Regions from separate parts of the Mesorhizobium sp. B2-3-11 genome, predicted to be linked through region 1. Evidence: predicted binding sites of a transcription regulator. Region 1 holds the regulator's gene; each other region holds the start of a gene.

What was found. Region 1 encodes PhoB, which activates phosphate uptake and scavenging genes when phosphate is short. Its sites were predicted from a motif close to TGTCATNNANCTGTCAT; they were not measured.
Region 2: a site for PhoB is predicted at 2,030-2,046, ahead of FJ960_RS16445 (DUF1045 domain-containing protein). Genes of this name have one in related genera too.
Region 3: a site for PhoB is predicted at 1,654-1,670, ahead of FJ960_RS19670 (ceramide glucosyltransferase). Genes of this name have one in related genera too.
Region 4: a site for PhoB is predicted at 1,168-1,184, ahead of FJ960_RS24600 (alpha-D-ribose 1-methylphosphonate 5-triphosphate diphosphatase). Genes of this name have one in related genera too.

The regions. Positions count from the first base shown of each region.
Region 1 is NZ_VFVS01000004.1:89,461-92,712, forward strand. Features, by position in the region: gene xylF (D-xylose ABC transporter substrate-binding protein) at 1-151, opposite strand, end outside; gene FJ960_RS07695 (ROK family protein) at 423-1,670, shown strand; gene phoB (phosphate regulon transcriptional regulator PhoB) at 1,673-2,362, opposite strand; gene phoU (phosphate signaling complex protein PhoU) at 2,382-3,089, opposite strand; gene pstB (phosphate ABC transporter ATP-binding protein PstB) at 3,115-3,252, opposite strand, start outside.
Region 2 is NZ_VFVS01000011.1:42,790-46,041, reverse strand. Features, by position in the region: gene phnN (phosphonate metabolism protein/1,5-bisphosphokinase (PRPP-forming) PhnN) at 1-9, opposite strand, end outside; gene FJ960_RS16450 (alpha-D-ribose 1-methylphosphonate 5-triphosphate diphosphatase) at 6-1,145, opposite strand; gene FJ960_RS16445 (DUF1045 domain-containing protein) at 1,181-1,888, opposite strand; gene iolB (5-deoxy-glucuronate isomerase) at 2,143-2,955, opposite strand; gene FJ960_RS16435 (DUF3329 domain-containing protein) at 3,090-3,252, opposite strand, start outside.
Region 3 is NZ_VFVS01000014.1:139,514-142,765, reverse strand. Features, by position in the region: gene FJ960_RS19675 (O-succinylhomoserine sulfhydrylase) at 1-374, shown strand, start outside; gene FJ960_RS19670 (ceramide glucosyltransferase) at 402-1,553, opposite strand; gene apaG (Co2+/Mg2+ efflux protein ApaG) at 1,773-2,165, shown strand; gene FJ960_RS19660 (Hsp33 family molecular chaperone) at 2,240-3,252, opposite strand, start outside.
Region 4 is NZ_VFVS01000021.1:23,336-26,587, forward strand. Features, by position in the region: gene FJ960_RS24595 (AAA family ATPase) at 1-969, opposite strand, end outside; gene FJ960_RS24600 (alpha-D-ribose 1-methylphosphonate 5-triphosphate diphosphatase) at 1,350-2,537, shown strand; gene FJ960_RS24605 (phospholipase D-like domain-containing protein) at 2,621-3,252, opposite strand, start outside.

The DNA of each region.
Region 1 (3,252 bases):
CTTTCTTCATGGCGGCCTCGTCGGTCTTCCAGCGCTCTTCCTGGAAATTCGACCACGAAACGCCGATGACCTTGTCCTTCGCCTGCGCCACCGACGCCAGCGTCAGCGACATGGCGACACCCGCCAGGATGGCGACTGTGAATCTCTTCATGGTATATCCTCCCTGCGCCGCGTATGGCGCGACCAAACTGGCCCGAAGGCCGGCACAAAGGCCCTATTTTTTCGAGCCTCGAAAAAATACTGATCCATCGTCGGAACACTGTCAACATCGATTCTGATGGATTTTGAGGTGCCGGGAGCCTTTTTTCGAGTCCCGCAATAAATAAATGACAGCTCCTGCCGCATCTGCCAGTATTCGGCCCATTGCCGGAGAGGTTCGAGGGGGTGTCAAGAACCGCGGCGACGGGGAGGATGTGGGAAGCATGTCGGTCGGAATCCGCCACGACGATCTGCGCCGGCGCAACCGCGCCATGGTGATTGCAGCCGTGCGTCAGGGTGGTCAGCCCTCGCGCACCGAGATCGCCGCCACCACCGGCCTCAGCCACTCGACCATATCGGCGATATCAGCCGACCTGATCGACGAGGGTATCCTGACCGAAGGCAAGCCGAACGAAGCCGGTTCACTGAAACGCGGCCGGCCGCAGGTTGGCCTTGGCCTCAACCCCGAGGCCGCGGCTGTGATGACCGTGGTGCTGTCGCTGAATTTCCTGTCCGTCGCCGTCATCGATTATTCCGGCCAGGTGGTCGCCGAGGAACAGCGACGGCTGGACACGCTGACCATGTCGCGCGAGGCGCTGATCGGCGAATGCACGGCAATAGTGCGGCGGCGCCTCGAGGACCCCGATCTCGACGTCCGCAGTATTGCCCGCATCGCGCTGGCGATCCAGGGCATCACCGACAGCGAGGCGCGTGCGATGCTGTGGTCGCCGATCACGCCGCAGACGAACATTCCCTTCGCCGACATACTTGAAGCCGAGTTCGGCATCCCCGCCACCATGGAGAACGACTGCAACATGATGGCGGTGGCGCTGCGCTGGCGCGACCCCGAACGCTACCGCGACGACTTCATCGCCATCCTGCTCTCGCACGGCATCGGCATGGGCCTGGTGCTGAAGGGCGAGCTGTTCACCGGCACGCATTCATCGGGAGGCGAGTTCGGCCACATGATCCATCGCCCGGGAGGCGCGCTCTGCCGCTGCGGACGGCGCGGCTGCGTCGAGGCCTATGCCGGCAACTACGCCATCTGGCGCAACGCCAGGCAGCTTGGCGAGGACGCCGAACCGGTCGCAGATGTCAGCGATGCGCAGATGCGGACACTCGCCGCGACGGCAAGGGAGAAAGACGGACCGGAGCGCGAAGCCTATCGCAAGGCCGGCGAGGCGCTGGGCTATGGGCTGGGCAGCCTGTTCGCGCTGATCGATCCCGCACCCGTCGCCATGGTCGGCGTCAGCGCCGCCGCCTTCGACCTGATCGAGCCGGCCTTGCGCGAGGCCATCGGCCAGACCGCCGGCGGCCAGCATTCGGAATCGATTTCCTTCGACACCGAGCCGAACGAGCTGCCGCTCATCCGCGAAGGTTGCGCTATGCGCGCATTGACCTTCGTGGACCAGGAGATTTTCGCGCCGGGCGTGCTGGCGAGGCCCGGCGTTCCGGGCAAGAATGTAGCCTGATTTCAGTCTTCGCGGATCGCGTAGCCGGCGCCGCGAATGGTGCGGATCACGTCCGGCATACGGCCGTTGTTGACCGCCTTGCGCAGCCGGCCGACATGCACGTCCACGGTGCGTTCATCGATATAGATCGTCTCGCCCCAGACATTGTCGAGCAGCTGGCTGCGCGAGAACACGCGGCCGGGATGACGCATCATGAATTCGAGCAGCCGGAACTCGGTCGGTCCGAGCCGGATCTCGCTCTTCTTGCGATAGACCCGGTGCGATTCCCGGTCGAGCACGATGTCGCCGACCTTGAGCACGCTGGACAGCACTTCCGGCTTGGCGCGGCGCAGCAGCGCCTTGACCCGGGCCATGAATTCCGGTGTCGAGAACGGCTTGACCAGATAGTCGTCGGCACCGGTCGAGAGGCCGCGCACGCGGTCGCTCTCCTCGCCGCGCGCCGTCAACATGATGATCGGCAGCCTCTCGGTCTCGGGCCGCATTCGCAGGCGCCGACAGAGTTCGATGCCGGAAACCGCCGGCACCATCCAGTCGAGCACCAGGAGGTCGGGCACGTTTTCCTGGAGGCGTATCTCGGCTTCGTCGCCGCGTGTCACCACCTCGACCTGGTAACCCTCGGATTCGAGATTGTAGCGGAGGAGCACACCGAGCGGCTCCTCGTCCTCCACCACCATGATGCGTGGCGCGATCATCGATCGATCATCCCTGCCGTCAAGCCGCCGGCACCGACATCGCCGTCTCGTCCTGCTTCGGACGGTTGGCGGGCAGTTGGGTACCGGTCAGCACATAATATGCATTCTCGGCAATGTTGGTCACGTGGTCGCCGATGCGTTCGAGATTTTTGGCGCAGAACAAAAGATGCGTGCAAGCCGTGATGTTGCGGGGATCCTCCATCATGTAGGTCAGGAGTTCGCGGAACACCGAAGTGTATTTGATGTCGATGCGTTCGTCGTCATTCCTGAGCTTGGCGAGGGCGGCGGCATCGCCTGCCGCGTATTCCTCGACTACCCCCTGCACCTGGATCAGCACCAGCTGCGCCATGGAATCTATCGAGTGCGACAGATCGCGCGGGGTGGCGGTAAGGCCGACGGAGCCGACGCGCTTTGCAATGTTCTTGGCAAGGTCGCCGATGCGTTCGAGATCGCCCGCCATGCGGATGGAGCCGACGACATGACGCAGATCGTCGGCCATCGGCTGGCGCTTGGCGATCAGGGTGATGGCGCGATCGTCGAGTTCGCGCTGGCGCGCGTCCATGATGGCGTCATCGGAGACGACGCGCTGTGCCAGCGCATTGTCGGAATTCAGCAGCGCCTTGGTGGCGCCGCCGACCATCGTGCCGGCAAGATCGCCCATGTCGCTGATCAGCTTGCTGATCTGTCCGAGATCCTCGTCGAAGGCTGCGACTGTGTGTTCGGCCATGATCCTGGTCCTCGTATGCGTGAGATCAGCCGAAGCGGCCGGTGATGTAGTCCTGCGTGCGCTTCTCGCGAGGCGACGTGAAGATCTTCTCGGTCTTGTCGAATTCGACCAGCTCGCCCAGATACATGAAAGCCGTCTGCTTCGAGACCCGCGCGGCCTGCTG
Region 2 (3,252 bases), on a different contig from region 1:
CACCATCATGCCACCCGGCGTCCCTGCCGCCATACGGTGCGTACGACCGGAACGTGATCGTCGACGCGCACGCGCACCAGATCGGCGCGGCGTCCCTGCTCGATGACACCGCGGTCGTCAAGGCCGACGGCCTGCGCCGGGTTCTTCGAAACCATGGCGACGGCCTGCGGCAGCGAAATGCCTTCGACCATGTCACCGAGGAAGAAGGCCGACTGGATCAGGCTGAAGGGGATGTAATCGGAGGACAGGATGTCGAGCAGGCCGTCGCTGGCCAAGGTGCGGGCCGAGACATTGCCCGAATGCGAGGCGCCGCGCATGACATTGGGCGCGCCCATCAGCACGCCGAGCCCGGCGGCCTTCGAGGCCCGCGCCGCTTCCTCGGTGGTCGGGAACTCGGCCACCCGCACGCCCTGCTCAATGGCCTCGTCGACATGGGCCGACGTGGCGTCGTCGTGGCTGGCGAGCACGATACCGCGCTCCTGGCAGGCGGCGGCGATGAAGACGCGGTTCGGTCCGGAGTTGCGTGCCGATTCGTCCATCCGCTTCTCGCAGAATTTCTGGAAGTCGCGATCCGAGAGTTTCAGCTTGCGCTGGTAGTAGTAGGCATAGGTTTCCAGATTGACGAACTGGCGCTGGCCCGGCGCATGGTCCATCAGCGATGCCAGCCTGACCCGCTCGTCGCCGTCGAAATTGGCGAATGCCTTGAGGCAATCCGGCGCTGAAACCTCGCAGCGAAGATGCAGGAAATGATCGGCCCGCAGACGGTCCTGCGCAACGCTGTCCTCGATCGCATCGGCCAGCTTGCGGATGTCGTCCAATGTCAGGTCGGCGTCTTCGTCCATGCCGACGCGGAGCGCGTCGAGCACGGTGGTGATGCCGGCGGTCGCGACCTGCGCGTCATGGGCAAGCACCGCGGCGATCGGGTTCCAGCGCACTTTCGGCCGCGGCGCGTAATGGCCTTCGAGATGATCGGTGTGGAGTTCGACCAGCCCGGGAATGATATAGTCGCCGCCCATGTCCTCGCCGATGCGGCCAGTGCCAGCATCGATGCCGGCGATAAAGCCGTCGCGCAGCACCAGTGAACCCTCGACGATCTCGTCGGCAAGAACGATGCGGGCGTTGGAAAGGACAGTTTCGACGGTCATTGCGGGTAGTCCTTGATTCTTGCAGTCGGGTTCGTTCAGGCGATTTTCCGGGCCGGGCGGCGTCCGAGGCCGTGCTGGGAAAGCGCCATGAACGGCGCACCGGGTTCGGGTTCGACAAACAATGTCAGCGCATCCACCAGCACGGGCTGGCGCAACACATCGGCGAAAAGGCTGTCGATCGCCGCGCGCAGCCGGGGGCTTTCCTGCGGTCCGGCTCGGCCGGACAGGGTCATGTGGAAGCGGAAGGTGTCGAAGACATAGGGGTAACCCCATTGGCAGAGATTGCGAAACTCGGCCGGCTTCAGCGAATCCGGACTGCGCCGCTCGATCTCGGCCTCGCTCAACGGAGCGCGAAACCGGTCGAAATCGCGCACGACGTCGTCGGCGAAGCGGTTGAGCGGAGGCAGCGGACCATCCGGCACAAGCGCGAAGAAGCCGTCGATCTGGCTGACGACAAGGCGCGGGACCGTCACGACAGGCGTTGCTTCGGCAAAACGGTCGAGCGCCGCGCGCAGCGAAGCCTCGGTCTCTGTGGCAGCCAGGTGGAAGGGCGCTTTCAGCGTGGCATGAAAGCCATAGCGGCGCGCCGAAGCGGTGTGGAAGGCCACTTCCGCCGCAGACAAGTCGGCAACGGCCTCAACAGGCCTGGTCGCGGCACCAAACGGGTCGCGGCCCAGCCAGTTGGCGGCGATTCGCGCCAGCGGCTCGTCCTGCCGGGGAGTGAAATAAATGGCATAACGCATGGGAAGTCCTCGTTAAAGCGCGCCGCGTTTGAAGTGAGGGTGCGACGCGCTTTAAATCTTCATTTGGTGCATGTCGTCGTCCCAAAACCGCTACGCACTTTTGGGTGACATGCACTGGAACTGTTGCCATAGGTGATTTCCATGACGGATTGACGAAGCTTTGAAGGGTTTTCGAAGGCAAATCGACCCTCAGGGTCGTTAGCCGACGATTTTTCAAAGCTGGACCAATAGGTTCAGCCGGAAACGCAGAGCGGTCAGGCCTTCATCAACCATTCGTGCTCGGGCGCATTGTGGAATTTCCACGTCCGCTTCGGCCCGGCCATCACATTGAGATAATAGAGGTCATAGCCGTGGCAGGCGGCACAGGGATGATAGCCCCTGGGCACCAGCACCACGTCGCCGTCCTCGATCGCCATGGCTTCGTCCAGCGCGCGCCGGCCATCCTTGTCGGCGTCGGTATAGACGCGCTGGAAGGCAAAGCCCTGCGGCGGGTTGAGGCGGTGGTAGTAGGTCTCCTCGAGATAGGATTCAGCGGGCAGGTTGTCCTGGTCATGCTTGTGCGGCGGGTAGCTCGACGTGTGGCCGCCGGGCGTGATGACCTCGACCACCAGCAATGAGTCGGCGGGCTGGCCTTCCGGCAGGATGTTGGTGACGTAGCGCGTGTTGGTGCCCTTGCCCCGCACCTCCTGGCCGAGATCGTCCGGTCCGATCACCCGGACCGGCAGGCCGCCGCCAAGGCCGGGCGCCGAGCACACGCCAAGTTCCAGCTCGGTATCGGCCGTCACCGACCAGTCCGATCCCTGCGGCACGTAGACGGACCACGGCTTGCCCTCGAAAGGCGACATGCGCTCGCCGAGCAGGCCGAGATCCTTGCCGGCGGCTGTCGCGGTACCCTTGCCGGTCACGAACACCAGGCAGACTTCACGGTCGTCCGTCTTTCCCGAGGCGCTTTCGCCTGGTTTCAGCCGATGCAGGTCGAAACCGACATAAGTCCAGCCGGCGCTTTTCGGCGTCACATGCGCGACGCGGCCATGGCCCTTGTCGGCTTTGACGAGCAGTTTGGACATTTTGTCTCTCCTGTTCCAGTGGCTTGACGGGTTGCAGCTTGTCCAGGCCGACGATTTCACCGGTTGTTCAAAAGGATCATCGCAGACGCCTCAGATTGGCCGAGGCGCTGCAAGCTAATCGCCTACGCGACCAGTCACTCCTTCGGTTCGGGCTCGGCCTCTTTTTCTTCAGCCGGCTTGTAGAGATAAAAAAACTGCCAGGCGCCGTAGCCGGCGAAACCGAGCGCGATCACGCCCCAGAACGGCGTGCCGGAAGCGAATTCGATCACCGACCAGATCAGGCAGACCGCGACGACG
Region 3 (3,252 bases), on a different contig from region 1:
GGATCGCCGACTTCCTGGCCGAGCAGCCGCAGATCGCTCGCGTCATCTATCCCGGCCGCGCCGACCACCCGCAGGCTGATATCGTCAAGAAGCAGATGTCGGGCGGCTCGACGCTGATTTGCCTCGACGTCAAGGGTGGCAAGCCGGCGGCCTTCGCCCTGCAGAACGCCCTCGACATCGTGCTGATCTCGAACAATCTCGGCGATGCCAAGAGCCTGATCACCCATCCCGCGACGACGACGCACAAGAATTTGAGCGACGAGGCCCGCGCCGAACTCGGCATCGGGCCTGGCACGCTCAGGCTGTCTGTCGGCCTGGAGGACGCCGACGACCTGCTGGAAGACATCGCGCAGGCTTTGCAGGCCGCTAGATAAGCTGCTTAGGAGCGTCGTCCGCGGCGATCAGGCGCGCGACGGCGTCTCCTCCAATTCGGCCGCCTTGGTGCGGATGGTCATGGCATTGCCGCGCCAGTCGACGGCGCCGCCGAGCCAGCCGCGCGCCCAGATGGACGGGAGCATCACGTCGCGCGCGATCATCGCCGCGACCATGCGCGGCGACAGATGCCAGCCCTTGGACAAGGCCAGCGCGCATTCCGGAAGGTAGAAGGCCGCCAACATGGCAATCGCGGTTGCCCAGAGGCTGACGCCCGCGCTCGCCGCCGCAACCAGCGCCAGCGCGAGAGGCACCGCTGCGCCGGTCAGGAGTTCCGGCGCGAAGAACAGCGGAAAGGTGACGCGGCGCAGGCGCGCCCAGCGGGCCTGGCGCGACCAGATCTCGCCAACGGTACGCTGGCCGAGCGGCTGCTCGAAGGGCGCCGCTACGAGATTGACGCGCAGGCCGAGGCCGTTGACCAGCTTGGTGGCGGCGGCGTCCTCGGCGATCTCGGCGGCCAGCGCGCGAATGCCGCCATTGGCGTTCAGCATCGGCTTGTTCCACAGCATGCTCTTGCCCTGGGCAAAGCCGAGGCCGAGCGCCTCGCCGGCATACTGCCAGCGGGCCTGCAATGTGTTGAGGAAGGCGCATTCGACATCGGCCCAGAAACCCTCGGGTCGCGAACCGATCGGCGTCGAGCAGACAAGACCGGTGTCGGGCCGCCATGCCGCCATCATGTGCTCGACATAGTCCCTCGGCATCAAGACGTTGGAATCGGCAAGGATGACCCAGTTGTGGCGCGCCGCTTCCCAGCCCTTGACGCAATTGTTGAGCTTTGGATTGGCGCTGACACGGTCATCGCCAATCAGCAGCCGGGCCGGCACCTTGGAAAACCGGGCAATCGCCCTGTTTATCAGTTTGACCACCGGGTCGTCCGCATGGGCGACGCAGAAGATCAGCTCATAATGTGGCCAGTCGAGCGCGAAGGCGCGTTCCAGCGTTTCATGCGTGAATGCCTCGACGCCACGCGACGGGACGACGATCGATACCGGTTGCGACTTGCCGGCGGGCGGGGCGATCGTGCCGCGCCGTTTCAGCCGTGAGGCGGCGAGCGAAATGCTGGCGGCGTTTGAGAGGATGAGAGCGGTCGAAAGCGAGGCGGCTATGAAGGTGAGTTCCATCGAGATCTGGTCACTCCGGAAAGGCGGCCCGCATCATGGCCGTTTTCAACAGTTCGACAGAGCGCCGAGTCGCCCGGTTCGTGCACACCACCATTGTCGTGTGTCACCTAAATGACATTCTTTGTCGGCACCTGCGCTTCAAGGCCGGGCGCGACAAGACGCGCACGTTGACCTTGTCACCGGGAGCGTCGAAAATCGTCGGATTGTTTGGAGCCGCTCATGTACCGCGCCGTGACGCGCAACATCGAAGTGCAGGTCAGGCCGTTCTATCTCGAGGACCGTTCGGATCCCTCGGAGAACCGCTATGTCTGGGGCTATCAGATAACGATCGACAACCAGTCGGACGAGTTCGTGCAGTTGTTGTCGCGCTACTGGCACATCACCGATGGTGCTGGCCGGGTCGAGGAAGTGCGCGGGCCGGGCGTTGTCGGCGACCAGCCGGAGCTCAATCCCGGCGACAGCTATCAATATACGTCCGGCTGCCCGCTCTCGACACCGTCCGGGATCATGGTCGGACGCTACACGATGCGCAACAAGCGCGGCGAGACGTTCGACATCGCAATCCCCGCCTTCTCGCTCGATCTGCCGGGGACAAGGCGCACGGTGAACTGAGCACCGGCGGTCGCGCTGCCCCTCATCCGCCTGCCGGCACCTTCTCCCCGTGAACGGGGAGAAGGAAAGATAGCTCACTGAGCCGCAAATTCCGCCGGATCGAAGTCGTACCGCGTCGAGCAGAACTCGCAGGCGACGTGGATGCCGCCATCCTCGGTGCTGTCCTTGATCTCCTGCGCGGAGAAGCCTTCGAGGATGCCGCGGATCTTGTCCCGGGAGCATGAGCACTGATCGGCGACGGGAACGCCGCCGAAGACGCGCACGCCATGCTCGTGGAACAAGCGATAGAGCAGCCGCTCGGCGCCGATGGTCGGGTCGATCAATTCGGTCGGCTCGATGGTGCCGAGCAAGGCCAACAACTCCTGCCAGGAATTGTCTGTCGGATCATGGATCTCCTCGCGCGGATCGCCATCCCCACCCGGCAGGTCCGGAATGCGCATGCGCTCGGGCGATTGCGGCAGGAACTGCGCCAGGATGCCGCCGGCGCGCCACTGCTCGCGCGCACCGCCGACACCGGGCGTCAGCAGCTTGGCGACCGAGAGCCTTAGGTCGGTCGGGATCTGTTCCGACTGGCGGAAATAGGTGCGCGCCGCCTCTTCCAGCGTCTCGCCGTCGAGCTGGACGATACCCTGATAGCGCTGCGTATGGGCGCCCTGGTCGATGGTCAGTGCCAGCACGCCGCTGCCAAGCAGCGTTTGCTGCGAGGTCTCGCCGGCCGCGATCAGTGCCTCCAGCCGGGCGGCGTCGAAACGCGCATAGGCGCGCAGCGCCGAGGGCGTGGAAAAGTCCGCGACCAGCATGTCGACAGGCCCATCGGTACGGGTCTGCAGGATGAACTTGCCTTCGAACTTGAGCGAGGTGCCGAGCAGCACCGTCAGCACACAGGCTTCCGCCAGCAGGCGGGCGACCGGCTCGGGATAGTCGTGGCGGCCAAGGATGGCGTCGAGCATCGGCCCGAGCTGGACCGTGCGGCCACGCACGTCGAGCGGACCGACTTCGAAGGGAACGACGTGATCGTCGCCGGCGTAGCCGAACTCGCCGAGTTTGGGGTGATGTTCAGTCACTTGATGGCTTTCCAACATGACAA
Region 4 (3,252 bases), on a different contig from region 1:
GAATACTTCCGCCACGGCGGCAGCGCTCAGCTGTCCTTCGTTGCCGGCGAGATCGCCGCGTACGTTCTGTAGCAGCGGATGCAGCGCCGAGCGCAAGCCGCCGGGCGTGCACTGGAAGAGCAGCAGTTTCGCGCGCTGGTGACGCGTGCGCCGGCGCACTTCGTGAAGAATGCGCGACTTGCCGATGCCGGCCTCGCCCTCGATCACCACCACGCCGCCGTTTCCCGCGACGGCGCTGTCCCATGCTTCGGCGATCGTGGCGAGCTCGGCCTCGCGATTGACGAGCGGACTGCTCAGCCGCCCGAAGGCGAAGAAGCGGTCGACCTCGCGCTTGTGACTCAGCGCGCGCCAGACCAGCTCCGGCTCGGCAAACCCCTTGATCGCATGGGGGCCCCTGAAGCTGAACACATGCGACCGTCGCGCCAGGTTGCGCGTCGCGTCCGAGACCACCACCGTATCCGGCTGCGCGATGGCCTGGAGCCGCGTGGCCATCGCGAAGGCAGGGCCGGTGACATTGTCACGACCGGTGTCGGCGTCACCCTTGTGGATCAGGGTCATCGATGTCGCGATTCCGACCCGGACATGCAGATCGGCGCGGCCTTGGTCCGAACCGACCCGCCTGCAGGCGTCGATGATTTCGAGCCCGGCCCGGATCGCCAGCGATGCCGCGTCCTTGGCGTCTATTTCGGCGGGAAACAAAGCAACGCCGCCATCGCCGACCTCGACCTGGACGGCACCCGAGCACGACGCGACCGCCTGTCTCGCCGCCCGCTGGAAGGCTGATATCAGTTCCTCGAACTCTTCGATGTCCAGGATGGCAAGAAGGTCGGTCGATCCGACCAGGTCGTAGCAGAGCGCGGTCAGGATCCGGCGCTCATGCCGGGCTTCGGACGCATTTTTGCCGTTGCCGCCCAGAAAACCTGTTGCTACCGACGCCGCCGGCAACGCGACCGGGCTCTTCTCCGACATGCTGCGATTTCCTCGCCGAGCACAGTGACGGCAATATTAGCAAAGTGCGATGCTGTTCACAAAACACTTAATCGGTGGGCGGGGCGGGAAAGCCGATGCCGGGATCATATGGAGAGATATGCTCACGGCGTAAACTCCCCGTGGCGTTGACATTTGCCGCGACCGCTTTTGGTGGGCGGCAGGGATGACTTCGATGACCGAAATAAAGCTGTCACCAACCGAGCTTATCCGATCCTCGGGAATGAACCATCCACGTGACACGCCTTGAGGCAGCCCGGCCGGAGGGCGATCGGAAATGTGGAATGCTGTTTTCGGAGACGACCATGCTTGAACGGACAGACAGGGCCGCGCCCCACCGGGATCACACGAAGAAATAGGACATGTGGCTGAGTGAATTCGAGATTGTCCTGCGCGACCGCGTCATTGCCAATGGCGCTGTCAGGATCGAAGACGGCCGGATCGCCGAGATCCGCGACCAGCCTGTCGAGAACGCCGACCTCATCGGCGGCGGCCGCCTGCTGCTGCCCGGTTTCATCGATATGCATGGCGACATGGTGGAGCGGGAAGTGGAGCCGCGCAGCGGGGTCCACGTGCCGATGGCAATCGGCATCGCCGAACTCGACAAGCGGCTGGCCTCCTGCGGCGTGACCACCGCCTATGCCGCGCTCTCCTTCATCGGCAACAGCGCCACCGCAGCCTTGCTGCGCTCGGAAGAACATACATCTTCGATCATCGAGACCATCACCGGGCTGAAAGACGACCTTCTGGTCGATCACCGCATCCATGCCCGTTTCGAGGTGACGTTCACCGCGGCTGTCGGCGTGCTGGAAAGATTGATGGATGCCGGCAAGCTGCATCTGGTTTCGCTGATGGATCATACGCCCGGACAGGGACAGTACCGCGATGTCGAATTGTATATCGCCCGCATGGCCAAGGAGCGCGGCATGTCGATAGCCGATGTATCCGAGGTCGTCGGCAAGCGCATGGCCGATCGAAACGGGCATGGCGGTGTGCTCGGCACGTTGCAGAGCCTGTCGGCGTTTGCCCGCGCCCGCGGCATCGTGCTCGCCTCGCACGATGACGACACTCTGGAAAAGGTGGAATTTGTCCACGGCCTGGGAACCGTGCTCAGCGAATTCCCGGTGACCCTGGAGGCTGCGCGGGAAGCCCGCCGGCTGGGCATGTATACGGCCATGGGCGCGCCCAACGCGCTGCGTGGAGAATCCTATTCGGGCAATCTTTCCGCCCGCCAGGCCTATGAGGCCGGGCTGCTCGACATGCTGGCCAGCGACTATCACCCGGCCTCGATCCTGCCGGCCGTGCTCGGCCTGGCGGAGCTGCGCGACGGTGGCCTGGCGAAGGCTGCGGCGCTGACAAGCGCTAATCCGGCCGAGGCACTCGGGCTCACCGATCGCGGCGCCATCGAAGCCGGGCTTCTGGCCGATCTCGTCGTCGCCGACCGCCAGCCGGTGCCACGTGTGCGAGCAACCTTCCGCGCCGGCCGCATGATCTACGGCGACGGCACGCTGAGCCGTTCGCCGCCTCCCGGGAACGGCAAACGGCTCTAACGCTTTGTCTTGACGCAATTCCCGCGGGGAAAGCGCCGCGCGCTTTTCCCGGGAAACCACTTCACGGTTTTCCCGGAATTGCTCTAGGTGCCTGCCATCCAGAACGCCAGCATCCGCTTGGTCTCGCCGGAGGTCCGGCGCTTTTGCCAGTCCGGGTCACGCGACAGATATTGGAAGGGATCCTTCCTCTCCTTGGCCGCCTCCGCGAGATAGGCACGCCAGCGATAGTGGCTGTAGGTCTGCATGGCGTTGATGGCGTAGTGCATGGCGATCTTCTTGTGGCCCCGAATGACGATGAAGTTCTCGTCGTTTGCGGCACTCGCCGAGTGCGAAAAATTATGTGAGCCCGTGACGACGATGGGATCGTCGCTGAATGGATCGATCACCAGCACTTTTGAATGCGTGATGGCGTGACCTATGGCCGATTGGAAGTCGGCAGCCGTACCTTCCACGGCCCATTGCCCAACCGGTTTCTCAACCCCGGTGTCCTGCGCCGCATCGAGGAAAAAATCCTCGGGCTTCGCCTTCAGCAGCTTGAACTCCTCGAGACCCTTGCCGGTAAATCGGGTCGCGACGCCGCGCACATAGAGCTTCTTCTCCTTTTGAAGCCTGAGCAATGTTCGCACCGGCTCGTTGCCCGGCTGAAACATCACGAAAAAGACCCCATGCTGCGCACCTTCCACCAGTTTGACGAGTTCCCTGATGTCGATTTCAT